One region of the Pantoea sp. GW821-FHT03E06 genome, then DNA from elsewhere that is predicted to be linked to it. Evidence: riboswitches for the same ligand, from Rfam matches in the RefSeq annotation. Region 1 holds a riboswitch; each other region holds the start of a gene.

Region 1 (7,662 bases):
CCACTCGGCATTTAATCTGGCCAATGCGTTAGGTGCGTGGCTAGGTGGCGTCACGATCTCAGCAGGTTTAGGCTGGCAGTCAACCGGTTGGGTGGGCGCGATTCTGGCGGTGCTAGGTCTGTTGATTCATGGTGTTGCGGTACGTGATGCGCGGCGGAAATCCATCACCTTTGCCCACGATAATCATTAACATCATAGGGTCGCCATGAATGGCGACCCTACTGTTTTGTAGGGTGCGCATTCATGCGCACCTGGTTAAATCATGAAAGCTTCTGCTACAAAAACGTTACAAATATCCTATTAGTCTCCCTCCGAATGTGGGAGATATGCCAGCCCGAACGATGCGAATTACTGCTCCCACCCTGGACAAATAACTACCAGACCTGTCTTGGGGTTCTGCGTTGCGCTGCTAAAAAAATAGAAAAAATTAATGGTTCTATAAGGGCGAGTACGTATTATTTCTATAAATACCAATACGATGCTTTTATAGTCACGCCAATTTGCTCGCACGATCACAGCGTAAGTAACACAATTTCTTAACATTAATTGCAGTGATTAAGATCGCAATAATTATTCCCATACTCTCTTTAATAGAAAGCCTTGAACCTAAGCAACCCGGCTTAACATGGAGAGGGCAGCATGCAAGAAAAAATCCCCGGAACGCGTTGGTATCGCGTTATCGCCCCCATTCTCATTACCTGCATCGTCTCATTCATGGATCGCGTCAACATCAGCTTTGCGCTGCCTGGCGGCATGGATCAAGATCTGGCGATCAGCAGTCAAATGGCGGGTGTGGTAAGTGGCATCTTCTTTATCGGCTACCTGTTCCTGCAAGTGCCAGGTGGACGTATCGCCGTAAATGGCAGCGGTAAACGTTTTATTGCGTGGTCGCTGGCAGCATGGATGGTGGTGTCTATCGCCACCGGCTTTGTTACCAACCATTATCAGCTGCTGGCGCTGCGTTTCGTGCTGGGTATCTCGGAAGGTGGCATGTTACCGGTAGTGTTAACCATGGTCAGCAATTGGTTTCCAGAAAAGGAGCTGGGACGCGCTAATGCTTTTGTAATGATGTTTGCGCCGTTGGGCGGCATGTTTACCGCACCGATCTCCGGCTACATCATTAACGTGCTGGACTGGCGCTGGTTGTTCATTATTGAAGGTCTGCTTTCTGCCGCTGTACTGCTGGTGTGGTGGCTGGTAATCGCCGATCGTCCAGAAGAGGCGCGCTGGTTACCCGCACGTGAAAAGGCGTATTTGCTGCGCGAACTGGCGCGTGAAAAGGCGCAACATCGCCAAAAAGCACCGCTTAGTAAAGCCCCGTTAAAAGCGGTGTTCCGTAATTCAGGTTTGATGAAGCTCGTGGCGCTTAACTTCTTCTACCAAACTGGCGATTACGGTTACACGCTGTGGCTGCCGAGTATCCTGAAAAATCTCACCGGCACCAACATGGCGGGCGTCGGCCTGCTGGCCGCCATTCCGTTTGTGGCGACAGTGCTCGGTATCTATGCGATTTCCTGGCTGAGCGATCGCACCGGTAAGCGACGTTTGTGGGTAATGGTCTCGCTGTTCTGCTTCGCTGCTGCCTTGCTGGCTTCGGTGGTGCTGCATGAGAACGTGGTTGCCGCCTATATCGCGCTGGTGGTATGCGGCTTCTTCCTGAAAGCAGCGACCAGTCCGTTCTGGTCTATTCCCGGACGTATCGCTGCGCCGGAAGTGGCGGGTAGCGCACGCGGCGTGATTAATGGGCTTGGCAATCTGGGGGGATTCTGTGGGCCGTACTTAGTTGGCATCATGACGCTGCTCTATAGCCAAAACGTGGCAATCTGCTGGCTGGCGGGTTCGCTGGTGATTGCGGGGATCTTTACGCTGTTGTTGCCAAAAGAGTGTGATATTAACCCTTCAGAACCGCGCAGACATATGAAGGACGATCGTTTGATGAGTGCCAAATAGTGAAGCTGGCAAGGTTGGCACTATTCTGAATATGAACAATAGAAAGTCAGAATAAATAAAAAGGGAATGCCTGATAAGGTGTTCCCTTTTTAACGTTTCAATCAATCGACAGATTATGAATAGCCAGCACAGCACGTGCGGCTTCTTTGCCTTTCTTGATGAAATGCTCGGTGTAGAAGTTTTCGATGACGTCTACCGGTTGGAAGTTATGCGGTGTCAATGAAACGGAAAACACCGGTACGTTAGTGGTGAGCTGCACATTCATCAGGCCATCAACCACCGCTGCTGCAACGAAATCATGGCGATAGATGCCGCCATCCACCACCAGCGCCGCGCAGACAATTGCATCGTATTTGCCGGTTTCAGCCAAACGCTTAGCCAACAGCGGCATTTCAAATGCGCCAGGCACTTCCAGCACTTTTAATTCCGCGGCAATAGATTGATCGGCTAATTCTTTTTCGAAACCTACCAGGGCATTATGGACAATTTCTTTGTGCCATCCGGCTTTAATAAATGCAATTTTAATAGTGTTCATGGTTATTTCGACATCACCTGTAATTTGTTCTTGCTCATAAAATAATGTGTTTGTATACCATATGTTACGTTTGTAATCTACCGACGCAAAACCCGTCATACTTCGAGTTGCAGGAAGGCGGCAAGTGGGTTCATCCCCAGGAGCATACTGAAGTATGTGACTGGGGTGGACACGCGCAGCCAACGCACCTGCAGCTCGAAGTATGATGGGTTTAAGTATGGAGAAGACAATTTAACCACACCCTTAATGCAGTTATTCCGCGCTTGACGGCGACCATCGCCTGCAATACAAATAGACGCGTCGGGGGAGTCTCGCCACAGAGACTGAGAGGCTAATAGCGCACTGCGCGGCTTAGCGACCCTTTGAACCTGACCCAGTTGATACTGGCGTAGGAAGACTGACAGTCTGTTAGCTTGGCTGTCTGGCGCTAAGGCAAGCTCGATCGTGGCGCCATTTCCCTTCACCTGTATCTGCGGGTCTCAGTCAACACTGAGAGGCCGATGTGAATTTCCCCTTTTTGAACATCATGGAACCTGCGCTGTGAGCCGCTGGAGCGTGCTAGGCTGCGGCGTGGCCGGCTTGTGCGTGGCAACATTATTGGCAGAGCGCGGCGAAGACGTTGAGGTGATCGACGATGCATCGCGGCGCCCGGCATCGTGGTATGCCGGCGGCATGCTGGCGCCCTGGTGTGAAGCCGAAAGCGCGCCGCGTGAGGTGATAACCCTTGGACAGCACGCCGCCGCGTGGTGGCAACAGCGCGTCAGCAGCGTTGCACATCAGGGAACGCTGGTGGTGGCGCCGCCGCGCGACAGCCAGGAGCTTAACCGCTTTGCCCGCATGACCGAGCAGCATCAATGGGTTGAACCTGGTGCGATTGAACCGGCGCTGGAAGGGCGCTTTGCGCGCGGTCTGTTTTTCGCTCGGGAAGCGCACCTCGACCCGCGCCTGGCGCTGCAGGAAGTGCGTGAGAAGCTGATTGCGCGCGGCGTAGCCTTCAACTCGCATGCGCCGAGCGGCCAGATTATCGATTGCCGTGGCATTCATGCCGCGCCCGAATTGCCGCGCCTGCGCGCCGTGCGCGGCGAGATGCTGATTCTGCACAGCGATGAGGTGCAGTTCTCCCGTCCGATTCGCCTGCTACATCCGCGTTTTCCCTGCTATCTGGTGCCGCGTCGCGGCGGGCATTTTATGCTCGGCGCTACCATGATTGAGAGCGATGACGCCAGCCCAATCAGCGCCCGCGCCATGATGGAGTTACTCAGTGCCGCTTACGCCATTCATCCGGCGCTGGCGGAGGCGCGGGTAATTGAGAGCGGCAGCGGGCTGCGTCCGGCCTATCCGGCCAATCTGCCGGATATTCACTATCAAAATCACACCTTCTATCTCAACGGCATGTATCGCCACGGTTTTCTGCTGGCACCGATGCTGGCTGAACAGCTGATGCAGCGCCTATCTGGAGAGCAATCTTATGATTATTCAGCTTAACGGGCGCGCTATCAGCACCGAAGCAAAAAGCCTGAGCGAACTGCTGATCGAGCAGCAAATTGATGTGGCCTGCGTCGCTACCGCCTTTAATGGCACCTTTGTGCCCAAAAGCCACTACGACACGCAGCTGCTGGATGAAGGTTGCCAGCTCGAAGTCTTGTCACCGATGCAGGGAGGCTAAACGATGTTTTACGATGTTGACCCACAATCGCGCTTCCTGCTCGGCACCGCCGGATATCCTTCGCCCGCCATTTTGCAGCAGGCGATTGCCGCGTCTGGCACTGAAATCATCACCGTTAGCCTGCGGCGTGAAGGTGCTGCGGGCGCGGCATTTCGTGAACTGCTGACCGGACTCAACATTCGCGTGTTACCGAATACCGCCGGCTGTCACACGGTGAAAGAGGCGGTCACCACCGCGCATATGGCGCGAGAATTGTTTAATACCGCGTGGATCAAACTGGAAGTGATTGGCCACGCCGACACGCTGCAGCCCGATCCGTTCGCGCTGGTGGAAGCGGCGCGCATTCTCAGCGAAGACGGGTTCAAGGTGTTTCCCTACACCACTGAAGATCTGATCGTTGGCGAAAAACTGCTGGCGGCAGGCTGCGAGCTGCTGATGCCGTGGGGCGCGCCGATCGGTTCCGGCCAGGGACTGCGCAATATCGACGGCCTGCGCGCGATGCGTGCCTGGTTTAGCGATGTGCCGCTGATCATTGATGCCGGCATTGGCGCGCCGTCACAGGCGGCGCAGGCGATGGAAATGGGCTTCGATGGCATCCTGCTGAATACCGCCGTCGCCAAAGCGGGCGATCCGATCGAGATGGCAAACGCATTTCGTCTGGCAATAGAAGCCGGACAGGCGGCCCGTCGCGCCGGATTAATGGAAAAGCGTAATATGGCGAGTGCTTCCACGCCCATCTTTGGCCTGGCAAATCTCAACTGATGGGCGGCGATATGGAACGCTATCAACGCCAGATGATGCTGCCGGAAGTGGGTGAAGACGGGCAGCGCAAACTGCGCAACGCGCGCGTAGTGGTGGTGGGTGCCGGTGGGTTAAGCGCGACGCTGCTGCCGCAGCTGGTGGGCGCGGGCGTCGGCCATATTCGGCTCTATGACGACGATGAAGTGGCGCTGCATAACCTGCATCGGCAAACGCTGTTTACGCTGCAGGATATCGGCCAGCCCAAGGTGCTCAGCGCTCAGCAGGCTTTGCAGCAGCGTAATCCCGAGGTGCAGATCGACGCGCTGCAGCAGTCGCTGAGCGCCAGCAATATGCAGCAGGCGCTGGCGCAGTGCGATCTAGTGATCGACGCCGCCGATAATTTTGCCGTCACCTATCAGCTCTCCGATGCATGCATGCTAGCTGGCATCCCGCTGATCAGCGCCTCGGTGTTACGCAGACAAGGTTACGTGGGCGGTTTCTGTGGCGGATCGCCGAGCTATCGCGCGGTATTTCCGCGCCTGCCGACCTCCGCTGCGGACTGCAACACCGCCGGCGTGATGGGGCCGGCGGTCGCCGCATTGGGCGCAATGCAGGCGCAGATGGCGCTCAGCGTGCTGCTCGAACTGCAGCCATCGCCGCTTGGCTGTCTGGTGAACTGCGATTTTGTTAACTGGCACTTTCGCCCGTTCCGCTTTGATCAGGCCGAAGAACCGCAACAGGCGGTGCCGTTTATCGATCGGCCGCTGCTGGCGGCGGATGACTGCATTGTCGAACTGCGTAGCCATGAAGAAGCGCCAGTCAGCGTCGCAGAGGGCGTTGAGCGCATTCTGCCGCAGGCGATCGCCACATGGCAGCCACCGACGCAGCAGCGCATTGTGCTGGTATGCGCCAGTGGCATTCGTGCCGCGCAGGCCGCCGCAGTGTTGGCGCAGCGTGGCTTTAACCAGCTGGCGATTCTGGCGGCAAATCGCCCATGAGCCACGACATTGTGTTCAACGACGTGAGCTTTAGCTGGGGCGATAAACCGCTGTGCCAGCAGCTGAATCTGCGACTGCGCGGCGGCAAAACCACGGTGATGCTGGGACGCAGCGGCATCGGCAAAAGCACGCTGCTGCGCTTAATCGCGGGGTTACTTCAGCCGCAACAGGGCGCGGTGCAGGGTTTACGCGGCAATGTCGCCTGGATGGGGCAGCAGGATCTGCTCTATCCGTGGCTGACGGTGCTGGAAAACGTGATGCTATCGGCGCGCCTGGGCGGTGAAAAAGCAGATCGTCCGCGCGCGCTGGCGCTGCTGGCGCAGGTGAAGCTCAGCGAGGTGGCGCACGCGCCGCCGCATCAGCTCTCAGGCGGCATGCGGCAACGGGTGGCGCTGGCGCGCACGCTGTATGCGCAGCGTGAGGTGGTGCTGATGGATGAGCCGTTCGCCACGCTGGATGTGATGACCAAACTCAGCCTGCAGACGCTGACCGCACGCTTGCTGCAAGGCAAAACCGTGTTGCTGGTGACCCACGATCCCCTGGAAGCCTGCCGCATGGCCGATGATATTTTGCTGCTTGATGGCCAACCGCTGGCGATCGAAAACTGGCCGGTGCCTGGCGGTGTGACCCCGCGATCGTTCGATGATCCCGGCGTGTTGCAGGCGCAGGCGCAACTTTTCTCCCGATTGAATACCCATGAAAACACTGTTTAGCGCGATCTATTTGTTTGTGGTGCTGCTGTGCGGCTGGCTGCTGGCGCGTCACAGCGGCGTGCCGACCTTTTTACTGCCCGCGCCGCAGGCGGTGCTTGAAGCGCTATGGCTGCAGCGCCAACTGCTCTGGCATCACACGTTATATACGCTGGCGGAAATTGTGCTGGCGCTGCTGCTCGGCGTGGGTGCCGGCGTGACGCTGGCGGTGCTGATGGCTGCCAGCCCGCTGCTGCGACGCGTGCTGTTTCCGCTGGTCACCGCCAGCCAGGCGATCCCGATATTTGCCCTCGCGCCGCTGCTGGTGCTGTGGCTCGGTTTTGGCATTGCGTCGAAAGTGGTGGTGGCGGCGTTGATTCTGTTTTTTCCGCTGTGCCTGTCGCTGTTCGATGGGCTGTGCCGCACGCCGAGCGGCTGGCTGGAGCTGGCGCAAACCACCACGCCATCGCGCTTTCGCATCTTCTGGCGCGTGCGCTGGCCCGCCGCCTTACCGCAGTTTTTTTCCGGCTTACAGATGGCGGCGGTGCTGGCACCGATCGGCGTCGTGATTGGCGAATGGGTTGGAGCCAGTGAAGGGTTGGGCTACTTGATGATGCAGTCCAACGCCCGGCTGGAAACCGCCACCAGCTTTGCTGCACTGCTGCTGTTACTGATTCTGGCGCTGTTGCTCTCCGGCAGCGTGGCGCTGATTCGCAAGAAAACCCTCTGGCAAACTTCATAAGGATGCACTTTGAACACCTTACGCACTATTTTTACCACCTTGCTGTTGCTGGCTTCTGCTCATGTCCACGCCGCAGAGAAAGTTCGTTTGCTGCTCGACTGGTTTATTAACCCGAATCATGCCGCGATTTTTGCGGCTCAGCACAGCGGGGCTTTCAAAAAAGAGGGGCTGGACGTAGAGATGATCGCGCCTGCCGATTCCGCCTCTGTACCGCTGCTCTTGGCCGCAGGTAAAGCCGATCTTGCTATCAGCTATCAGCCGCAGCTCTATACGCTGGTGGAGAAGGATGTGCCAGTCATCCGCGTTGGCACTTTAATCAATCAGCCACTGAATACGCTGAC
Region 2 (7,662 bases), 470 kb from region 1:
ACATATAATGCGTGATAATAAGGCGGATGCATTAACTGCAGGCGCTTCGCGCTATCTGCTGCATTCTGAACTACCCCATAAATTCCCAAGCCACCGGCCATAACCCCAACGACTTGTCCAATGTTTCTTCCAACAGGTAGCGTAATGTTGAGTCCCGCTACGACCGCAAGAGTCGCGCCCAGACTAAATGAAGATGAAGTGAGTGTACTTGCAGCGATATGGATGTTAGCCCGCATTAGATGCATTTTTATTACTTCAAGCTGCCGGAAGTTTCTGTTTTGCAGTTGATAATCTAAGTATGTTTTTAGCAGTGAGAAAACAATATTTCGCTCTTTTACTAACTGCGCTACCCCCATCAGGAATCGATTATCTTCGATCGCCTGTTTTTTACAAACATCATAATATTCATCAGTAAAACACGATGCATAAAATGAAAGCCGGGTCGCCCCTTTATTGATCTTACTGACTTGATCCGAAACGGCATCAATAACGCCTGCAACCGCATTGTCGAGTTTTTCTGCCAGAATCCTTTGCGCCTGAAGCTGCCGTATCACCGCATCACTGTGGTACATAAATATCCCTATCGTTAATTCTGTTAACCACAAAAACTATAGGGAAATGATAAAATTCAGTGAAGCTAAATTTTAGCCAGTTGTGATCCGTATTCATAAAAATAACATCGCTGAAAACCGCCCTTAGCAATGCGATTTACTCTTTCAACTAAGGAAATTTCTGAGGTAGATCAGTTAGCGTATTATCTATAATTTAATGCGCTAACTCACCGTTGATTAGCACAATTAGTTGCGGCGCGATTATCGCGCGTATTGCTGACAGCACTGCGCCCATCCACATATTGCGCAATAAATTGCGCCGCTACGACGCGTGCAGATAGGTTTATGCGCACGCATCAGCTCATCACCAATCCACCATCCACATACAGCGTCTGCCCGGTGACAAACTCGCTCCAGTCTGATGCCAGAAACAGCACCGGTCCGGTGATATCTTCCGGCCGTGCGATGCGGCGCAGCGGGGTTTGTGCGGTGAGGAAATCGCGCACCTCTTCGCGCGTTGCCTGGCTGGCATCGGTGGGATAAACCAATCCCGGAGCCACGCAGTTGACGCGAATCCCCAGCGGGCCGAGTTCTGTGGCCAGCGTGCGGCTAAAACCGATCAGCCCCGCTTTCGCAGTGATGTAATCGTGATAAGGCACGGAAGGACGCGCCACCAGATCACTGACGATATTGACGATGCTGCCGCGCACCCGTGCGCGCATCAGCGGCAGCGCCGCCTGGCACAGGTTATAGGCGGCTTTGACCGAGCCATCGAACTGTGCCTGATAGGCTGACCACGGCGTTTCCCAGAAACGCTGGCGATGGTCGGTATCAAACACATAGGGGGCAAAGGCGTTGTTGATTACGGCATCAAGGCAGCCGGTGGCGCTGACGATCTGCTCCATCATGGCGTTGACCTGCTGCTCAGAGGTGACATCTGCCGCGATGGCTAATGCCTCGCCGCCCAGCGACCGGCACGCCTCAACCACGCTAGCGGCGGCGTCTGCATTGCGCAGATAATTGACCACCACAAAAGCGCCTTCCGCGGCGAAGGCTTTGGCAAGGGCAGCGCCAATACCCCGGCTTGCACCGGTAACCAGCACCGTACGGTTAGTGAATTTCATTAAAGGCTCCTGAAATATGGGATGTGAATCTTAGAGGTGTCTGGGTATGTATGAATGCGCGCCCTACAAAACGCATATCAGTCTGCATAGGGCGCGAATCGTTCAGCCGCCGCCTCTGCGCCCTGCTCGATCTCGGTGATAGTGACCAGATCAAGCAGGCTAAAACGGCCATCGTGATGCCAGCCCGCTTCAGGCGACGTCATGTCACCGAACGCCGTAATGCGGGTAACACCCGCCTGGCCCAGCAAAGCGGAAAGACGAAACAGTTCGGCAGGCGTTGCAGCCACGCCTGCCGTCTGGAGAACCTGGCGCTGCTGCGCTAACGCCTGTATGGCCTCCTCCAGCGCATCAACGGCGACCACTTTCAGCGTGCGTCCGAGTGCGGAAGGTAACAGCGCTTCCGCTTGTGCCACGCTCACCACCGCCCAGCCGTCGGTGGGATGGCCGTAAAGCGTTCGGCCATCCGCCAGCGCACGCATCTCTTCGCCATTACGCCATGCCGCGAGGCTGTTCATCTCTTCAATAGCCAGTGGGCGGCGCGGATGTTTACGTGCCAACGCGGCAAGTTCATGCGCGATATAGGCGGCGAATTCGTCCGATGACACCGCTCCTCCGCGCTCGACAAACAACATCTGCGGCGAGTAGCAGCCGGCCTGGTCGTAACGCATCACGTCATAAGCCACGCGTCGTGCCAGTTGTGCGCCCTGACGGGTATTGAGCGCCGAGGCGGCTACCAGCCCAACGCTGATTTTATGGCCATGCGGCAGGAAACGCGTGGTGACAGGCAAACGCTGCTGAATGGCGGCGAGCGTGTTGTTGCCACCATAGGCCAGCACCACATCCGCTTGCCGTAACCAGGTCGGCTCAGTTTCCGCGCTGCCGCCCTGCCACCAAACCACCGCCAGACACGCGCCAAGTTGAGGATCGATTTCGGCCAGCAGCTGCGCAAACCAGCTCGCCATCAGCGGTTCATTGCCGGGTAATTTGCCAATGGTGCCGGCCTTCACCAGCAAACCACAAATCAGGCTCCACAGCGGTAAGCCCGGCACATTGCCAGCCCAGATATGCAGCAGGAGTTCCGGGCCAAACGCACGGGCAAAACCGCCTTTGGGCCGTGGCTGAAAATCATCCAGCATCTGCGGATGGGCGAAGTCCTCCGCCAGAAAGCGCTTAAGCTGCGGCTGGCGAAATGTCTTGAGATAACCGGTGAGGCCAAGGCGCACCATGTCTGCGTCATAGCCCGTCACGATCGGCAGCAGCTTTTCGGCCTTAATGCGCAAGGGATGCGTGCGATCCAGCAGTCGCGCCACCGCTTCATCAATAATGGTGATGATCTGCGCCACGCTCAGCTGATGCAGATAGGCGCGCGCATTGGCGCGTACGCGGGCAGTCAGCGCGATGATTTGCGCTTCGTCCAGCGCCGGAACATCCACTTCCACGATCTCACTACCCTGACCAAATCGCAGCGTGTGCCATTGCACTTCGCTGGCGCATAAGCCCGGCAGATGCCCCGCCACTTCTTTCACGGATTCACCTGCGCGGCAGCCAGAAAATCTTCCATGGTCAGTGAGCATCCCTTTGCATCCGCGCCGTTTACCCGTCCAAGCAGGTGAAAACCACCAGGCACGATGATGCCTGCATCCTCCGTCAGCAAAGCGGAAACGGAATTGAAATGGGCCAGATCGTGATGTACCAGCACGCCAACTTCGCCATCGGGCATGTCGTCGCCGGTTAATGGGTTCACAACACGCGTGCGGATCCAGTGCGGGCCGGATTTGACCGGCGGGCAGATTTCATTGCCCTCGTCATAAAATTGCGTGCTGATTTCCGTCATGCCGTACATGTTGATGCACTGCGCGCGTGGAATGCCAAAGGCATTGGCAAGCGATGTGTAAAATGCCTCTGCGGCAACCTCGCGGGATTGGCCTTTAAATCCGCCGGTGTCAAGAATACGGCTGCCGGCGGGAAGGGAGAAACGACGCTGCTGGCGCTGCATTTCGTCCAGCAGCGGTACAAAGCTGTAGCTGGCACCCAGCAGCGCATAGGGTTCACCGCTGTGTTCAGCCTGCTCAAGCGCGGCGAATACGCGTTCCACGTCGAGGCCGTGTTCACCCACCATCACTTCACTTGCGGGTGTACCAAAGGCCTGTACCGCCAGCGCCAGGTATGTCGCCAGCGAGGAGTTCGGCATCGCGACGGTATCCGGAAACAGAATCCCCATACGAATGCGATCGACGCCTGCCATAAAGCGCTGGCGGAAATTCAGCATCATCGAACATTGCCAAACGTCCAGCGTTGGATGGTAGCTGCGACCTTTGACTGTACCGGTGGTGCCGCTGGTCATAAAAACAGCCTGCATCGCTTCGATGGGGCCACAGCTCAGGGTAAAGTCTTTGAAAGCGGTAATCGGAATCGCCGGAATATTGCGCCAGTGTTTGACCGTCAGCGGCGTGCGTCCTCGCTGGATGGCGAAGCGGCGATAGGGTTGGTTGTGGGCGAATTGATAGGCGAAGATTTCGAGGGCCAGCTGGTTGAAATCGTCATCCGAGCTGTCGCTGCGCTGGAGGAAAGCCAGCAACGTTGAGATTATTGCCGATTCGGTCATGTTCGTAGCCACCTTTGCGATTGCATTAAAACTCCCCGGCATCACCCGAAGAGCGCGAACTGTCCGCTACAAAGCACAAAGATGGAATCAGGGCGTGCAAGCCCTGCGGTTCCGCATCCCTACGCCGGTATTAGCCGGATCAGGTTCGGAGGGTCACTACGATGCCAGTAAAAAACACCAGCCGGTAGAATCTCAGCCCCCTAACAGGGCACCCCTTGGAACAAGCCGCAGTCTAGGATGGCGCCTGATGATGTGTCAATAGGAGTAAAAAGACGGCTGATGTTGCACGGCATCTTTGCCTGACCGGCATTTATTGCATGTTGCCTTATACTTAGTTCATGGCTTTGCGTAAGAGGTGAAATATGGCGGGCGGTTGGTCTGATGATGGTGCAGTAAACAAACAAATTGATGCCACGGTAGATGATGCAGTGGCACGGGCGCGCAGTCATCTCGGACACGGTGAAAGCGCCGAGTTTTGCGACGAGTGCGGCGCTCCCATCCCGGAAGCGCGCCGTGCGGCGTTAAAGGGCGTGCGTTACTGTGTAAATTGTCAGAGTAACATCGATAAAAAACAGGCGGCGATTGGCGGTTACAACCGTCGCGGCAGTAAAGATAGCCAGCTAAGGTAATCAAAAGATGATCTCCCCAACAAGAAAAGTACATACCCCCAGTGACGCTAAAATATGTCCTTTGAAAATAAAATGTCCTTTGTTAACTTTGCGAGTGGCGTGGCCGATATAACACCGTCTTCAATGGTGGTGTTGAAAAGCATTACCCTCAACTGACTATCGGTGATCGTTTCCTTTAAAATCCCCTCCAACGATTTCTTATAATTTTGATTGTATAAGTTTGACTTCGTGAGCAGGTTAGCAACATCCTGCTTATGGTTTTCATATATTTCGGCCGCATTGAAGAATGAAAGCTGGTGATAATAATCATTGGCTTTATTTAATGAGATAGATATGTCACTTGGATGATAAACAGTTTTAACACTCTCTGTGTTGATGAGGAAGATGACATCATCATTATTTTTATCAACGTAAGGATACTTATAGGGAAAAAGAAAATCTCTTTTCAAGATCGTATTGCAGTATGCACAAGAAGGAATGAAATTAGCTAACGTCAAGGAGAATAAAGAAAATACTGACTTATTATAGAAATGATCCAATTGCGCGATGGCTTCGCCTTGTTTGTCTTTTTTGTAAGTCTCGATGTACTGCCTATTACAATAAGGACAGATTGGGACATTTATTTTTTGAATAATATTATACCTCGTTTCTTTATCAATAAAAGAATAATCAAATACCTCCTCGAAATTAACGTTAATTAATTTTAATTCTTTAAGAATCAGATCATAAAACGCCCAGTACTTTTCATTACTTTTTTTGGCATCATCGATAAGATTTGCGTTTACCAGCCCAATCAGCGGAGTAATACTGTTACCTCTGAGGTCACGGTAAATGCCCTTCATTTCATGATTCTTTACATTCACAAGAGATTGGCGTTTAACATAATCAAAATACGCTTTCCCTTTGATTAAAAAATCTTTCAACAATAAATACCCGGAGATAAATAATTCTCCTTTCAACCCTTTAAGATTATTGTTGTCAAAAGGGTTAGTCAGGATAACTTCGATAAAATCATTGTCTAGCGACACATTATTTGGCAGAGTAAGTAATTTATGCTTAATGGTTAACCGCTTGCTGGCTGGTAAGGTCATCTTTTTTGAAATGAGATCGATGTAATTCTTAACGAAACTTTCATCATCAAATGGCGTACTGGCGAGATTGATCATTTCAAAGCTCCTTTTTTAATTGCGCAATACGTTTTTCAAGTTTTTCAATCTCAGCTAAAGTGCTTTCATTCTCGCCAAATGTAGAATGAAACATTTGTAAAATCCTGTTTTTTATTAATGGATCACCGATTAAGTCAATTACATTTCTGGCACTACTTACAGTATATTCTGCGGTGTTCTCACCCCTAATGAAAGCAATTAACCCTGCTATTTTCGTATTAGCAAATTCTCCAATGGGCGAATCTAAAAAAAAGCTATCATTAATAATGTCATAGATGTTACTGCCGAAACCAAAGTTAGAGTGAGAAACGGACAGGCTATCACTCACTCGAGAGATTCTCAGGATGTTCTCTTTCGGCAAATCGCTAATAAGATACGGTGAATGCGTTGTCATTATTATTTGAAATCCTGCCGTATCTTTATACTTATTTAATACCGAAAGCAGTCGACTAAGAAACGTTCTGTTCCATTCGGGGTGTAAATGCCGATCTATTTCATCAATTAATATGAGGAATTTTATTCTACCATACTCAAGGTTAGTTTCTATTTTGCTGTATATCGAAGCCATGATCTTGATAATTGAAAACTCACCATCACTTTTTTCCGGGAACTTAATTTTGAAAGGATTAACTATACAGCCTTTACTGCGTAACGTTAGCAAATCAAAAACCCTACTATCATACTGACCTAATGTTATGGTTAAGCAGCACTCGTTATTATTATAAGTGAAATAATTCTCCGGGAATTCTTCCAGAAGATTGACAATAGCGCTCCAATCCATTTCAGTAGGAATCCCATGAACCTTGTCGGCGATATTCACAAATTCATAAAGTCTATCTAATAGAAAATACTTTATTCCAGGATAATCATTAAGCTTACCGCTATACAAGTTATTATTATAAACCATAAATTTTGCAGCAATTTTTTTATCTATTGATTGATCAATGCTGTCAGGAAAAGGGTCTTTCGAGCTTAATAACATGTGTTCGTTAATCAGCATTTCAAGCATATGCAATATAAACAAGTGTTTGCCATTTTTTATTTTATCGAATTTTTTAATACCTCTTTGATAAATCCTTTCCTTTGTATAAAATCCATCCAATTCATCATATAGAAGAATATTATCTAAATCACTGATGTCGGAAGATGAAAACCGTGAAGGAATAAAGAGTTTCACATGATCATGTTTAACTCTATCATCTAACTCGGCATATTCTTCAAGAAGGTATTTATACACCCATTGATTTTCGATTAATAAATAATCTCTTTTAAATGAGATATTAGCATCCTCCTGAAAACTAGGCTTCCTTTTTTTCATTTCCGCAAAATGCAACACAACAGATTGATTTTTGAAGAGATTTATCTTCTCGGCATTGAGATCCCACTGATATATGGCACCAGGATTTTTTTCGTTAAAATAGAAAATAAAATCCTTTTCGACCTGGATGGGACTGCAAAGTAGCAATTCAGAGTTGTATCCCTCAACCGCAAAGAGATCATCTTCAAGGTGGTAAACTGCAAACCATTCAGCGGGAGAAAGCTCAAACCTACGGTCTATTTTTTGCAGACCTAAAAGTGACAAAAGTG
Region 3 (7,662 bases), on a different contig from region 1:
TGACGTCGTATCTGACGGCCCAGAGTCTCCGCACGACATCCTGCGTCTGCGTGGCGTCCATGCTGTGACCCGTTACATCACGAACGAAGTGCAGGAAGTTTACCGTCTGCAAGGCGTTAAGATTAACGATAAGCACATTGAAGTCATCGTTCGTCAGATGCTGCGTAAAGCAACCATCTCGAGCGTGGGAAGCACCGACTTCCTGGAAGGTGAGCAGGCTGAATACTCTCGCATCAAGATCTCTAACCGTGAACTTGAAGCGAATGGCAAAATCGGCGCGACGTTCATGCGCGATCTGCTGGGTATCACCAAAGCGTCACTGGCAACTGAATCGTTCATCTCTGCAGCATCGTTCCAGGAGACCACACGTGTCCTGACCGAAGCCGCAGTAGCAGGCAAGCGCGACGAACTGCGCGGCCTGAAAGAGAACGTGATCGTGGGTCGTCTGATTCCAGCCGGTACCGGTTATGCTTATCATCAGGATCGTATGCGTCGCCGCTCTGCGGGTGAAGCTCCGGTTGCACCGCAGGTTACTGCGGATGAAGCCTCTGCTAGCCTGGCGGAATTGCTGAACGCCGGTCTGGGCGGAAGCGACGACGAGTAAGTCGTCTGCTTAAGCTGACCAATAAAAAACCCTGCCTCGGCAGGGTTTTTTTTCGTCTCAATGCAGTTAAAACTTGCGGCAGACTTCGTCGCGTGTCAGCCCGATGTCGCGAAGCTGGTTGTCACTCAGCTGTGAAAGGATGCGATGCGTTTCACGCCGAGCTTTCCAGTTTTTCACCATGCGCACGGCACCGCGAAAGATATCCAATAACGTCACATTAAAAGGTTTAGCTGCGCGATTTTGGTCGAATTCCATAGTCATTGCCCTCAGTAGGTTGCCTGAGATGCATTGTCCAATTCCTGCACAAAATGATACAGATGCAAAAATCACTTATCTTTAACATACAGATTGCAATTGTGACGATCTGAATGGTAATAATACAGGGTATCTGTACCGGTTTGCTGTAATTAACGGCGGGATGAGGCATACGATGACGCGCTACCAACATTTAGCATGTTTGCTGTCGGATAGGATTGAACAAGGGCTGTTCCGCAGCGGCGAGAGATTACCATCGGTACGCACGCTTAGTCTGGAGCACGGCGTAAGTATCAGTACCGTGCAGCAGGCTTATCATTTGCTTGAAGAGAAGCAGCTGATTGTGCCGCAGCCACGTTCCGGATATTTCGTCGCAACGCGCAAAGCCACGCCGCCCGTACCTGCACTCACCCGACCAGCACAGCGACCGGTTGAAATCACTCAGTGGGAATCGGTGCTGGAGTTGCTAAGTAGCCGCACTAACAGCGATGTGTTGCAGCTCGGCAGCGGCATGCCCGATTTGACCCAGCCAACGTTGAAACCGCTGTGGAAAATACAGAGCCGCATGGCGCAAAAGCAGGATGTTGATCAACTCAACTACGACAGCTTGCTGGGCGTGGCGGCATTGCGCGAACAGGTCGCACGGCTGACGATCGACAGTGGTTGTCAGCTCACGGCGGACGATATTGTTATCACCACTGGCTGCCACGAAGCACTGTCGATTTCCATTCGCGCGATATGTCAGCCGGGCGACATCATTGCCGTCGAATCGCCCACTTTTCACGGCACCATGCAGACGCTGCGCGGCTTTGGCATTCGCGCCATTGAGATCCCCACGGATTCGGTGACGGGCATTAGCCTGGAAGCACTGGAACTCGCCTTTGAGCAGTGGCCGATTAAAGCGGTGGTTGTCGTGCCGAACTGCAATAATCCACTGGGATTTATTATGCCTGAGCCCCGCAAGCGCGCGCTGCTGACGCTGGCGCAGCGTTTCGATGCGGCGATTATTGAAGACGATGTCTATGGTGAGCTGGCATGGGAATATCCGCGCCCGGTTACGATTAAATCGCTGGATAGTGATGGGCGGGTGTTGCTGTGCAGTTCTTTCTCTAAAACACTGGCTCCGGGACTGCGCGTCGGCTGGGTCGCTCCGGGACGCTATCGCGATCGCGTACTGCATATGAAATACATCAGTACTGGTTCCACGGCGACGCAGCCGCAGCATGCGGTGGCAGAGTTTATTCGCCTTGGCCATTATCTGCCGCATCTGCGTCGTATGCGCCAGGTTTATCAGCGCAACTACGAAACCTTTAACTGCTGGGTACGCCACTATTTCCCGTGCGGTATTTGTGTGTCGCGGCCACAGGGCAGTTTCCTGATGTGGATCGAGCTGCCAGAAGCGTTTGACGCGGTCAGGTTGAATACCGAATTGCGGGAGCTGAATATCCAGGTTGCGGTAGGATCGCTGTTTTCGGCCTCGGGAAAATATCGCAATTGCCTGCGCCTGAATTACGGATTGCCAATGAATGAGCATACAGAGCAGGCGATAGCCCAGCTCGGTGCAGCAGTGGAGCGTGCCATGTTGGCCTGTAATATAGAAACTGTGCATACCTCCTCCCTGACTGTTTAAAAGAAAGGCAGGGCTGGGAGAGGTTAGGACCAGCCCTGGCCCGCTGCAAGCGACAGCGGGCAGGCACACTTTAACGTGGTTGCGAAATGGCACCAGATGCGACATCCAGCGAATGCATAATGCATTCCAGCTTATTACTCTTACTCACAACACCTTACATCTCTTCTGCGGGCTGGATTCCAGATTCCACCAATGCCAGCAGTTCCTGCGTTGCCGCACGCCAGTCTGGCGCTTGGGTAATTGCGCTCACTACGGCAATACTTCCGACGCCCGTTGCCAGCACTTCAGGTACGCGCGCCAGTGAAATACCGCCGATTGCCACGGTTGGCATGTCCTGCAAACGTGCCAGATGGCGTTTCAATTCCACCACGCCCTGCGGGGCTGATGGCATGTCTTTGGTTTGCGTGGGATAGATATGTCCGAGCGCAATGTAAGAAGGGCGCAGCGCGAGTGCGCGATCCAGCTCGTTATCATCATGCGTCGATAAACCTAAGCGCAATCCAGCCTGACGAATGGCCGCCAGATCGGCAACATCGAGGTCTTCCTGACCAAGATGTACGCCATAAGCATGATATTTGATCGCTAAGCGCCAGTAATCATTGATGAACAGGCGTGCGCGATACTGCTTGCCAAGTGCAATCGCCTCGCGCACTGCATCTTCAACTTCATGATCCTCGCAATCTTTAATGCGTAGCTGGATAGTGCGCACACCGGCTTCCAGCAGGCGCGCGATCCACTCCACGCTATCAACTACTGGATACAGCCCCAGTTTTGGGGCGGTGGCAGGAAAGGCGTCAGTCATACTTTTTCCTCTTTTAGGGTATCGGCAGCGTGATACAACTCGCCGCCACGATTGCGGAAGGCATCCGACATTTGCGCCATGCCCACCTCGATGGTCTGAGCTTCAACCTGTTGACGGGCGGCAAATTCGCGGACTTCCTGGGTAATTTTCATCGAGCAGAATTTGGGGCCGCACATCGAGCAGAAGTGCGCCACTTTTCCCGATTCTTGCGGCAAGGTTTCGTCGTGGTAGGCGCGAGCGGTATGCGGATCAAGTGCCAGGTTGAACTGATCTTCCCAGCGGAATTCAAAACGTGCTTTGGACATCGCATTATCGCGAATCTGCGCGCCCGGATGGCCTTTCGCCAGATCCGCAGCGTGTGCGGCGATCTTGTAGGTGATCAGCCCCTGCTTCACATCCTCTTTATGCGGTAAACCGAGGTGCTCTTTGGGCGTCACGTAACACAGCATGGCGCAGCCAAACCAGCCAATCATTGCCGCGCCGATGCCGGAAGTGAAGTGGTCGTAGCCGGGTGCGATATCGGTAGTGAGTGGACCGAGCGTATAAAAAGGGGCTTCGTGGCAGTGCTCCAGCTGCTCGGTCATATTGCGGCGAATCATCTGCATCGGCACATGGCCCGGACCTTCAATCATCACCTGCACATCATATTCCCAGGCAATTTTCGTCAGTTCGCCTAGCGTATGCAGCTCGGCAAATTGCGCCTCGTCGTTGGCATCCTGAATTGAGCCCGGACGCAGGCCGTCGCCCAAAGACAATGCCACATCGTAGGCAGCACAGATCTCACAAATCTCGCGGAAGTGGAGATACAGGAAGCTTTCGGTATGGTGCGACAGGCACCATTTCGCCATGATTGATCCGCCGCGTGACACAATGCCGGTGAGTCGTTTAGCCGTCATGGGTACATAGCGCAACAGCACGCCAGCGTGGATAGTGAAGTAATCGACGCCTTGCTCCGCCTGTTCCAGTAGCGTGTCGCGGAATATTTCCCAGTTGAGGTCTTCGGCAATACCGTTCACCTTTTCCAGCGCCTGATAAATCGGCACCGTACCAATCGGCACGGGGCTGTTACGCAGAATCCATTCGCGCGTTTCATGGATATAACGTCCGGTAGAGAGATCCATCACGGTATCTGCCCCCCAGCGCGTTGACCACACCAGTTTCTCCACTTCTTCTTCAATCGAAGAACTGACCGCCGAGTTGCCGATATTGGCATTCACCTTCACCAGAAAGTTGCGACCAATGATCATCGGTTCGGATTCGGGATGGTTGATGTTAGCAGGGATGATGGCGCGGCCGCTGGCCACTTCCTGACGGACAAACTCCGCGGTGATATTTTCCGGCTGGTTGGCGCCAAAGCTGTGACCGGGATGCTGCTGAAGCAGCACTTCACCACGAATACGCTCGCGGCCCATGTTTTCACGCAGCGCAATAAACTCCATCTCCGGCGTGATGATGCCCTGACGTGCATAGTGCAGTTGGGTAACGCAGCGACCCACTTTGGCGCGGCGCGGCTGTGGCAGATGCTCAAAACGCAAATGATCCAGGCCTTCATCTGCCAGACGCTGTTGGGTGTAACGGGAACTCAGCTGGTGAATGGTTTCGCTGTCGCCGCGCGCTTCGATCCAGTTGGTGCGCAGCCTGGTGAGCCCCTGATGCACATTGATCGTGGCTTCAGGATCGCCATAAGCACCGGCCGTGTCGTATACCGGCACCGGTTCATTCGGCTCATACTGTGGATCGTCTTTACTGCCGCCGGTGTGCGTTGGGCTCAGTTGAATCTCACGCATGGGCACGCGAATATCCGCGCGGCTGCCGGTGATCCAGATGCGTTTTGAGTTCGGAAAAGCGGTTCCCTGGAGGGAATCGATAAATTCCTGCGCCTGAGCACGTTGTTCACGACGAGAGGTTTTAGCAGACATAGCAAATTTCCTATAAAAGTTGGAAGTTGCTTGCCCAGAGTTCGGAAGGAGTAACAGATACGATAACGGCATAAGCCGACATCGTGCTGATGATATCTACTCTTGTTCCCTTCGCAGGTACTAACCTGATCAGGTTCCGCGGATCCCGAATTAACGGTCTCAGCCCCTAAGGGCACTCCGACAAGGTGTTGGGTTTTACGATATAAGCTACTTTGCTTGCCATTTTGCACCTGGGCAGTGCTCGTGGCCGTCACGTACTTCGTGTACGCTCCGGTCCCTGCGCGCTGTCCGAGTGCAAACTGGCTGCGCACGCTACGCTTATATCGCAAAACCTGACTCTTCATTTTTCTGGAAGAGGCTCATAAAAAAAGCCCATTTAGCATAAGAGGGCTTTTCTCGAATAACAAGTTTTTTACAACTGCGGGCATTCAGGCCGGGCGGGCGATGACGCTGTCATTGGCAACCGGTAGATGCGCCAGCTGGTTATCCCAGGCGAGTTGTACCAGCTTATCTTCCAGCGTGAAGCGCGATTCCAGCACTTCGCCGACTTCGGACAGCGCCTGCTGAAAATCGACACAGTTATCGTCGTTAATCGCTTGCTGCAAATGACTGTCGTAGAGCTGCATGATGCGGTCAGTGTTCGCCTCAAGTGCCGGATAAATTTGCGCGGCAGCCATTAAGGGGTTATCACCCTGCATCTCACTAATAATGTGTTCATACACGCTAAAATGACCGGTAGAAAGGTAATCCACCAGATTGTGGCAAAATGCATCCAGCGCTTGTTCATCCAGCGCGGTTAACGCATCTTTTTGTGGCTTCAGGCCAATAAGCTCGTAGTACGTGACAAGCAGCTGTCGACGGGCGCGCAACCATGAATCAACCAATTCATTTCCGCCGCCGACACGCTTTGTCAGGTCATCTAACTGGTTAAGCATATGGGGCTCCAGGTAGGTTATAGTTGTTTATTACACACTTAATATTAGAGTTTCAGCGTGCGGTTTAACGCTAAGGACAACGATTAAGATGCAACGTGAGATCTCAAGCTTAGACGCTGGATGGTGGATTGTCAGCCATGAGCAAAAACTTTGGTTACCGCAGGGCGAACTGCCGCATGGCTTATCCACCGATTTTGGACTCAGTGGCAGCCACGGCATTTTGATTGGCGAATGGCAGGGCGAAAACGTCTGGCTCGTGCGGGAAGCGCGTCCAGACAGCATGGGCTCGGTCCGCCAACTGATTGATCAAGATGTCGGTCTGTTCCAGATCGCCGGGCGCGGCGTGCAGCTGGCGGAGTTCTATCGATCGCATCGCTGGTGCGGCTATTGCGGCCATGAAATGCATATCAGCAAGCGCGAGTTCGCTTGTCTGTGTCATCACTGCCGCGAGCGCTATTACCCGCAAATTGCGCCGTGCATTATTGTGGCCATTCGCCGTGGCGATGAGATTCTGCTTGCCAATCATGCCCGTCATCGCAACAACATTTACACCGTGCTGGCGGGCTTCGTCGAAGTGGGCGAAACCTTAGAACAAGCGGTGGCGCGTGAAGTGATGGAAGAGAGCAACGTGCGGGTGAAAAACGTGCGCTACGTTACTTCGCAGCCGTGGCCGTTCCCGCATTCACTGATGATGGCGTATATGGCCGAATACGCTGGCGGTGACTTGCAGCACGACGGCAAAGAGTTGCTCGATGCCGGTTGGTATCGCTATGACGATTTGCCACTGTTGCCGCCGCCAGGCACGGTTGCGCGTCGCCTGATCGAAGATACCGTTGCCCTGTGTCGCGCCAGCGCGGCGTGAAAATGCTACACTGCCGGCCTTAGCATGAGAGAGCCTATTATGAGTGAACTGAAGAACGATCGTTATCTGCGCGCCCTGTTACGTCAACCGGTAGATGTCACGCCGGTATGGATGATGCGACAAGCCGGGCGTTATTTACCGGAGTACAAAGCCACGCGCGCTGAAGCCGGTGATTTTATGTCACTGTGTAAGAACGCTGAGCTGGCATGTGAAGTTACGCTGCAGCCGCTGCGTCGCTATGCGCTGGACGCGGCGATCCTCTTCAGCGATATCCTCACCATTCCCGATGCGATGGGACTTGGGCTTTACTTTGAAACTGGCGAAGGCCCCCGTTTCTCCCATCCGATCACCTGTCGCGCCGATGTCGACAAGCTGCCGGTACCGGATCCTGAGCAAGAGCTCGGCTATGTGATGAACGCGGTGCGTACGATTCGTCACAATCTGAAAGGCGAAGTGCCGCTGATTGGCTTCTCAGGTAGCCCATGGACGCTGGCAACCTATATGGTGGAAGGCGGCAGCAGCAAAGCCTTCACGAAAATCAAAAAGATGATGTACGCCGATCCACAAACGCTGCACAAGTTGCTGGATAAGCTGGCGGACAGCGTCATTCTTTATCTGAATGCGCAGATCAAAGCCGGCGCGCAGTCAATCATGG
Region 4 (7,662 bases), on a different contig from region 1:
ATCACGCAATCGACACATCTTTCGACAAATAGACATCTTGCACCGCATTAATCAACTGCACGCCCTCTTTCAGCGACTTCTTAAACGCTTTACGGCCAAGGATCAGCCCCATACCGCCCGCACGCTTATTGATCACCGCCGTACGCACCGATTCAGCGATATCGGTTTCACCGGCAGAAGCACCGCCTGAGTTAATCAAACCTGCGCGCCCCATATAGCAGTTCGCCAACTGATAACGTACCAAATCAATCGGATTTTCCGTGGTCAGTTTGCTGTACACGCGCTCATCGGTGTGACCAAATTTCACGGCGTTATAGCCACCATTATTCTCAGCCATCTTCTGCTTAACGATATCCGCACCGATGGTGGCCGCCAGATGATTGGCCTGGCCGGTCAGATCGGCGCTGGCGTGATAATCTACCCCCTCCTTCTTGAATGCATCATTACGCAGATAGGCCCACAGTACCGTTACCATTCCCAGCTCGTGTGCGCGTTCAAACGCCGCAGAGATCTCTTCAATCTGCCGACGTGATTGTTCAGAGCCAAAATAGATGGTGGCGCCAACGGCTACCGCACCTAAATTAAACGCCTGCTCCACGCTGGCATACAGCGTTTGGTCGTATTGCGTTGGATAGCTCAGGGTTTCGTTATGGTTCAGCTTCACCATAAACGGGATACGGTGCGCGTAGCGACGCGAAACCGAAGCCAAAACGCCATATGTGGACGCCACGCAGTTGCAACCGGCTTCAATCGCCAGTTCAACGATGTTTTTCGGATCGAAATAGGCAGGATTGGCAGCAAACGATGCGCCCGCCGAGTGCTCCACGCCCTGATCGACCGGTAGAATGGATAAATAGCCGGTGCCCGCCAGACGTCCGGTGTTGTACAGGGTTTGCATGTTGCGTAATACGGTAGGAGAACGATTGTTGTCGATCATCACACGATCAACATAATCCGCGCCGGGTAAATAGAGGCTGTCCGCTGGAATGGTCATGCAGCGATGTTGAAGAAGGCTATCCGCCTCTTTGCCCAATAACTGTACGATGTCCGTCATGTTCGCTCCTGATAAATGGCTGGATTGGAACCGACACCTGTCGATTCCCCCCCAACAGCCTGGACCGGAATGCCGCAGGCTGGCAAATTGCTGACTCCATTTTTCAGACGGATTCGCAGTGAAAAAGCGGCAATCTGGCGTTACGCCCTACCACCACTGATGGAAATGGTGCACTGGCCCAATGCCTTTGCCCACTTCCAGCGAATCGGCATGCAGCAGCGCCTGCTGCAGCCAGGCTTTGGCTTCAGCCACCGTCGCCGCCCAATCATTATGCCGTGGCCGCAGTGCGGCCAGCGCCGCTGAGAGTGAACAACCGGTGCCGTGCGTGTGTTGGGTATTGACGCGCGGCGCGGTAAAACGCTGGCGTCCCGCGCGGGTGATCAGCCAATCCGGGCTCTCGGCATCACTAAGATGTCCCCCTTTCATCAGCACCGCCTCACAGCCAAGATCCAGCAGCGCATCGCCCTGCTGCAGCATGGTTTTTTCATCCTGCGCCATAGCGCACCCCAACAGTGCTGCGGCTTCCGGCAGGTTCGGCGTGATCAACGAGACCTGCGGTAGCAGCAGTTCGCGTACGCTGGCTACCGCATCCGGCGACAGCAGCGCATCGCCACTTTTGGCAATCATTACCGTATCCAGCACCACAAACGGCAGGCTGGCGCGTTTCAGCCGCTCGGCCACCACTTCAACGATCGCCGTTTCTGCCAACATGCCGATCTTTGCGCTATCAATGCGCACATCGTCCAGCACCGAATCGAGCTGCGCGGCAACAAAATCGGGTTCGATACGATAAACCGACTGCACGCCGCAGGTATTCTGCGCCACCAGCGCAGTGATGACGCTGGTGCCATACGCGCCCAGCGCGGAGAAGGCTTTCAAATCGGCCTGGATACCGGCGCCGCCACTTGGATCGGTACCGGCGATGGTTAATGCGTTGATGCGTTTCATACTGTCATCTCCAGCGTCCAGAGCGCATCAAGAAAAGCCGACGCAAAACTGCCCGGCCCCTCGACTTGACGCGCCGTGATTTCACCGGCTAGCGACATCACACGACAGGCAGCGGCCACATGCAGCAGACGCTCGCCCGGTAAGCTGGTGAAAGCCGCCACCACCGCCGACAACGCGCAACCGGTGCCGACCACCCGCGTCATCAGCGGACTCCCGCCGGGGATCGCCAACGTTTGAGTGCCATCGGTAACGTAATCCACTTCGCCGGTTACGGCGACGACAGTGTCATAGTCACGCGCCAGCTGTTGCGCAGCGCTCAGCGCGGCATCGGCCTGATGCAGACTATCCACGCCACGACCGCCCGTTGCCTGATTAGCCAGGGCGAGAATTTCTGAAGCGTTACCACGAATCGCCGCCGGATGCAGACCAAGCAGCTGCTGGCAGAATTCGGTGCGCAGAGTTAATGCGCCGACCGCAACTGGATCCAGCGTCCACGGCGTGCCGGCTTTTTGCGCGGCCTGCACCGCCGCTAACATCGCGTCTCGACGATCGCGCGTTAGCGTGCCGACGTTTATCAATAACGCATCGGCAAACCCGGCAAACTGCGCGGCCTCTTCAGCATCAATCACCATCGCCGGAGAAGCGTGCAGCGCCAGCAATACATTGGCGGTAAAGGTTTGCACCACGTCGTTGGTCATACAGTGCACCAGTGGCGCTTGCTGTCGCAGGAGGAGCAAGGATTGCGCGAGTTGCGCAGTGGAGAGAAGGTTAGGCTGTGTCATAAAGCTCCCAACCGGCGATCAAGAAGGCGAATGCGGTCAGGCATCTGACTTCCCTACGCTGGCATTATCCAGATCAGGTCAGCGGGTGTATCTCAGCCCTGTGTTACAGGGGCACCCCGAGTCATAGCATGAATGTATTGCTTCATGCCGCAGACAGGATAATGGCAGCATCAGAGCTTGTAAATCAGTGAATGCCTCGTTCATTCATCCTGAGCAAACGAGGACGTTCCACGCCGCACCACCTTAAAATCGAGACCTGTCTGAATAACGCTTGATAAATATCAAGCCCATCTCGCTTGAAAATCGGCCTAATGGCATCCCGGATTTAAAGACAGACACCGCCCACCCCAATCCGGTAGCGATAATGAAATTAAAATTCTTCAGCTTTATTCCGCATGCACATCGATGGCGCAACGTCCAAATATCCCGTAAAGGCGCAATTTCGCCAGCGGGTCGCCACTATTTTTCTACTCATGTAGAAGCACAATGCAAAAGCTGCGGTGAACGACTGCATAAAGTCTATTACCGCGATATCAGCGATGCCGAAGCAAAACGCTGGTTAGGCTAAGGACGTATAAAGATAAAAAAAAGCCCCGCAACACAGGTTACGGGGCTATTGCGTGGCTATCGCAAAAATTATTCAGCCGGTTTAGTACGAATCAGATAATCAAAGGCGCTGAGTGAGGCTTTCGCACCTTCACCGCTGGCGATGATGATCTGCTTATATGGCACCGTGGTGCAGTCGCCGGCGGCGAATACGCCTTTCAGGCTGGTTTCGCACTTGGCATCAATAATGATTTCGCCCATTTTAGTGCGCTCAACCGCACCTTCCAGCCAGGTGGTGTTTGGCAGCAGGCCAATTTGCACGAAGATACCGCTCAGCGCGATTTCATGGCTGGTTTGGTTATTACGATCGATGTAGGTCAGGCTGGTAACCTTACTACCGTCACCTTTCACTTCCGTGGTCTGCGCATTCAGAATTACGTCGACGTTTTTCAGGCTGCGCAGTTTGTCCTGCAGCACTTTATCGGCGCGCATTTCGCTGGCAAATTCCAGCAGCGTGACGTGCTCAACAATGCCGGCCAGATCGATCGCCGCTTCAACTCCTGAGTTACCGCCGCCGATCACCGCCGTGCGTTTACCTTTGAACAGCGGACCGTCGCAGTGCGGGCAATAGGTGACGCCCTTGGTGCGATACTGCTCTTCGCCCGGTACGCCCATGTTGCGCCAGCGCGCCCCGGTGGCAATGATAATGCTGCGAGATTTCAGTACCGCGCCGGATGCGGTTTCAATCGCGTGCAGACCGCCCTCTTTCGCCGCAGGAATCAGCTTAATGGCGCTCTGGGTATCAATCACATCCACGTCGTAATCATCAACGTGAGCGCGCAATGAACCAGCCAGCTTGGCGCCTTCGGTTTTCGGCACGGAGATGTAGTTTTCAATGTCGACGGTGTCGAGCACCTGGCCACCAAAGCGTTCGCCCATCAGGCCAGTACGAATACCTTTACGTGCCGAGTAGATGGCCGCTGCTGCGCCCGCTGGGCCGCTGCCGACGATCAGCACTTCATAGGCATCACGTTTGTTCAGCTCTTCCGCCGCGCGTTTATCGGCGTTGGTGTCCACTTTACCGACGATTTCCGCCAGGCTCAGACGGCCCTGACCGAACTCTTTGCCATTCAGAAATACCGCTGGCACGCCCATCACGTTGCGTTCGGTGATTTCGTTCTGGAACATACCGCCATCAATCGCGGTATGGCTGATGCGCGGATTCAGTACCGCCATCAGGTTCAGCGCCTGTACCACGTCAGGACAGTTGTGGCACGACAGTGAATAATAGGTTTCGAAATGGAAGTCACCTTCCAGCGCTACCACTTGATCCAGCAGGCTCTGCGCTTCTTTCGAAGGGTGTCCACCGGTTTGCAGCAGGGCTAAAACCAGTGAAGTGAATTCATGGCCCATTGGCGAACCGGCAAAGCGCGGACCGCTCTGGCTGCCTGGGTTAGTAATCAGGAAAGAGGGTTTACGCACCGGACGATCGTTCTCTTCACGGAAGCTGACTTTATCTGACAAGCTCGCGATATCGACCAGCAGAGTACGGATCTCTGCCGATTTAACGCCATCATCCAATGTGGCAATCAACTCAACCGGTTTCGTTAATTTCTCAAGGTAAGCCTTGAGCTGGGTTTTTAAATTGGTGTCGAGCATAGTGAGTTCCTGTCATGAAAATCGGGTGCCGTAGCACCCGATAGAGAAAGATCGAATGGCGTGATGTTGGCTTAGATTTTGCCAACCAGGTCCAGTGATGGAGCCAGCGTTGCTTCGCCTTCTTTCCATTTTGCCGGGCAAACTTCGCCTGGGTGAGAAGCCACGTACTGTGCTGCTTTCACTTTGCGGATCAGGTCAGATGCATCACGGCCAATGCCTTCTGCAGTGATTTCGATCGCCTGAATGATGCCTTCCGGGTCAACGATGAAGGTACCGCGGTCTGCCAGACCTTCGTCTTCACGCATGATTTCGAAGTTACGGGTCAGCGCGCCAGTTGGGTCACCGATCATCGCGTATTTGATTTTTGCGATGGTGTCAGAAGAACCGTGCCAGGCTTTGTGGGTAAAGTGCGTGTCGGTAGAAACAGAGTAGATATCTACGCCCAGTTTCTGGAACTCTTCATGATGGTCTGCAACGTCACCCAGTTCGGTTGGGCATACGAAGGTGAAGTCAGCCGGGTAGAAGAAGAAAACACTCCATTTACCTTCAACGTCTTTCTCGGTGACTTCGATGAATTCGCCGTTTTTGAACGCTGCGTTTTTAAATGGTTTGATCTTGGTATTAATGATGGACATGGTGACCTCCGTTAAAAGATGTGATGCAAGTTACAGAATTTTCGGGCCAACTTCTAATATGCAGACGTTATCAATCAGATAACCAAAAGCTATCAAAGCGCCGACGCCAGATTTCATGCGGCTCGCGCGGGCATTCTACACAAAAAAGCCGTTGTTCTGACAGGCTTTATCTTTTCGGCGTGAAACTGCTACTTTTGACTGATGGCTTAATCATTAACTGGTCGCCATGAATGGCGCCCCTACATTTGACCCGTGAGGATTTCGTAGGGTGCGCATTTATGCGCACCTGCAAATCACGAGAATGGAGTTGTTGAGTGCAAATACGTTCTTTTGAAGAAGCCGATCGCCCTTTTCTGCGCACGCTATATCTGGCCGCGCGTCGCCATAACTGGACGTGGCTGGCTGGCGATGATTGGCAATTAGAAGATTTTGATGCGGTGATTTTGGGTGAAACCGTATTGGTGGCCGAACTGGACGGGCATCGCGTGGGGTTTGCGGCGGTGCTGGATAACGACAACTTCCTGCATAGCCTGTATGTCGATCCGGATGCGCAAGGGCGAGGCGTTGGCAGCGCATTACTGCAAAAAGTACAGTCGCGATTTAGCTCAACGGGCGCGCTGAAATGCCTGCAACAGAATCAGGTAGCATTGGATTTTTATCTCAAACACGGCTGGCGGCGTGAAGCGGTTGGCGAAAGTGAGCAGGGAAAATATGTGCTGATGCATTTTCCGCTGGCGGCTCGCGCCAGCGAAAGTGGACGGCGTTAAACCGCGCGGAAAGCAATATCGCCCGGGATGATTTCACCCTGCCAATAGAGCTGCGCCGCGACGCGTCCTGCCAGCTGGCGATACAGCGCGGTAAAATCACTGTCAGGACGACGCACCACGGTTGGTTCACCATCATCCAGATCTTCACGCAGCGTAATGTGCAGCGGCAGCTGTGCCAGCAGGCGGGTGTGGTAATCCTCCACCAGCTTCTGCGCGCCGCCGCTGCCGAAAATCGGTTCGTGGTGGCCACATTGGCTACAGATGTGCATGCTCATGTTCTCGACCACGCCCAGTACCGGTACGCTCACTTTCTCAAACATCACCATGCCTTTGCGTGCATCGATTAACGCGATGTCCTGCGGCGTCGTCACCACTAACGCGCCGGTCACCGGCACGTTCTGCGCCAGCGTGAGCTGAATATCGCCGGTGCCTGGCGGCATATCGAGAATCAAATAGTCGAGATCCGGCCACATGGTTTCGTTCAGCAGCTGCATCAAGGCTTTGCTGGCCATCGGGCCGCGCCACACCATGGCGTTATCGTCGGTTACCAGATAGCCGATGGAGTTGGTTGCCAGGCCGTGCGCCATAATCGGCGCCATGTGCGTGCCATCCGGTGAAGTGGGACGCTGATTTTCGGTGCCGAGCATGTTAGGAATCGACGGGCCGTAAATATCCGCATCAAGAATCCCCACGCGCGCACCTTCCGCAATCAACGCCAGCGCCATATTCACGGCGGTACTGGATTTACCCACGCCACCTTTGCCAGAGCTCACCGCGATGATATTTTTCACACCGGTCGCACCTGGATGGTTTTTCACGCGCTTCAGCGTGGCAATATCGTGGCGCAGCCGCCAGTCGATGGCGCTGGCATCGGTTAAGCGCAGCAATTCTGCACTGGTTTGCGCTTTCAAAACTTCAAAGGCGCTGGCCCACGCAAACGGCATCACCAGCTCGATATGCAGCTTGTCATCCAGCAGCGCCACGTGGCGCAAAGCTTTCAGCGTGGTGAGGTTGTGTTGCAGCGTCGGATGTTCAAAGTCACTCAGCACGCCGCTGACCAGGGCCCGCAGCGCTTCAGGTGAATGATGTTGCTGGGATTGTGAAGTCATCCCTACTCCTTGTTTTTTCATCTCGCCAGATTGCGGCGGTGTCTGTTCAATAATATCAGATAGGCGCTAAAAGTGACGCGGATGTCCTGTCGTGTTTACGCCAGAGAGTGCTTCGGTTAACATCTAAACCCGATTTTTCTTCAACGGAACGCTACGCAAACA

What was found. Region 1 has a riboswitch for thiamine pyrophosphate ahead of AC07WB_RS22005 (FAD-dependent oxidoreductase). Riboswitches for the same ligand answer to the same signal wherever they lie in the genome.
Region 2: another riboswitch for thiamine pyrophosphate. It lies ahead of AC07WB_RS19970 (LuxE/PaaK family acyltransferase); the one in region 1 lies ahead of AC07WB_RS22005 (FAD-dependent oxidoreductase).
Region 3: another riboswitch for thiamine pyrophosphate. It lies ahead of thiC (phosphomethylpyrimidine synthase ThiC); the one in region 1 lies ahead of AC07WB_RS22005 (FAD-dependent oxidoreductase).
Region 4: another riboswitch for thiamine pyrophosphate. It lies ahead of thiM (hydroxyethylthiazole kinase); the one in region 1 lies ahead of AC07WB_RS22005 (FAD-dependent oxidoreductase).

What each region holds. Positions count from the first base shown of each region.
Region 1 covers NZ_JBWKUG010000002.1:539,929-547,590, reverse strand. The annotation lists gene AC07WB_RS22020 (MFS transporter) at 1-190, shown strand, start outside; gene AC07WB_RS22015 (MFS transporter) at 640-1,950, shown strand; gene AC07WB_RS22010 (6,7-dimethyl-8-ribityllumazine synthase) at 2,048-2,485, opposite strand; TPP riboswitch at 2,778-2,897, shown strand; gene AC07WB_RS22005 (FAD-dependent oxidoreductase) at 3,026-3,970, shown strand; gene thiS (sulfur carrier protein ThiS) at 3,954-4,151, shown strand; gene AC07WB_RS21995 (thiazole synthase) at 4,155-4,913, shown strand; gene AC07WB_RS21990 (HesA/MoeB/ThiF family protein) at 4,925-5,890, shown strand; gene AC07WB_RS21985 (ABC transporter ATP-binding protein) at 5,887-6,603, shown strand; gene AC07WB_RS21980 (ABC transporter permease) at 6,587-7,321, shown strand; gene AC07WB_RS21975 (ABC transporter substrate-binding protein) at 7,331-7,662, shown strand, end outside.
Region 2 covers NZ_JBWKUG010000002.1:74,807-82,468, reverse strand. The annotation lists gene AC07WB_RS19985 (hypothetical protein) at 1-572, opposite strand, end outside; gene AC07WB_RS19980 (3-oxoacyl-ACP reductase) at 908-1,675, opposite strand; gene AC07WB_RS19975 (acyl-CoA reductase) at 1,753-3,201, opposite strand; gene AC07WB_RS19970 (LuxE/PaaK family acyltransferase) at 3,198-4,280, opposite strand; TPP riboswitch at 4,380-4,506, opposite strand; gene AC07WB_RS19965 (DksA/TraR family C4-type zinc finger protein) at 4,643-4,909, shown strand; gene AC07WB_RS19960 (hypothetical protein) at 4,957-6,075, opposite strand; gene AC07WB_RS19955 (AAA family ATPase) at 6,077-7,662, opposite strand, start outside.
Region 3 covers NZ_JBWKUG010000001.1:259,557-267,218, forward strand. The annotation lists gene rpoC (DNA-directed RNA polymerase subunit beta') at 1-604, shown strand, start outside; gene AC07WB_RS01195 (DUF1127 domain-containing protein) at 671-859, opposite strand; gene AC07WB_RS01200 (aminotransferase-like domain-containing protein) at 1,035-2,489, shown strand; gene thiE (thiamine phosphate synthase) at 2,644-3,291, opposite strand; gene thiC (phosphomethylpyrimidine synthase ThiC) at 3,288-5,210, opposite strand; TPP riboswitch at 5,300-5,400, opposite strand; gene rsd (sigma D regulator) at 5,639-6,145, opposite strand; gene nudC (NAD(+) diphosphatase) at 6,234-7,007, shown strand; gene hemE (uroporphyrinogen decarboxylase) at 7,047-7,662, shown strand, end outside.
Region 4 covers NZ_JBWKUG010000001.1:2,744,418-2,752,079, forward strand. The annotation lists gene fbaB (class I fructose-bisphosphate aldolase) at 2-1,054, opposite strand; gene thiD (bifunctional hydroxymethylpyrimidine kinase/phosphomethylpyrimidine kinase) at 1,202-2,002, opposite strand; gene thiM (hydroxyethylthiazole kinase) at 1,999-2,784, opposite strand; TPP riboswitch at 2,818-2,913, opposite strand; gene AC07WB_RS12850 (hypothetical protein) at 3,149-3,352, shown strand; gene ahpF (alkyl hydroperoxide reductase subunit F) at 3,421-4,989, opposite strand; gene ahpC (alkyl hydroperoxide reductase subunit C) at 5,061-5,624, opposite strand; gene AC07WB_RS12865 (GNAT family N-acetyltransferase) at 5,939-6,391, shown strand; gene apbC (iron-sulfur cluster carrier protein ApbC) at 6,388-7,500, opposite strand; gene metG (methionine--tRNA ligase) at 7,662-7,662, shown strand, end outside.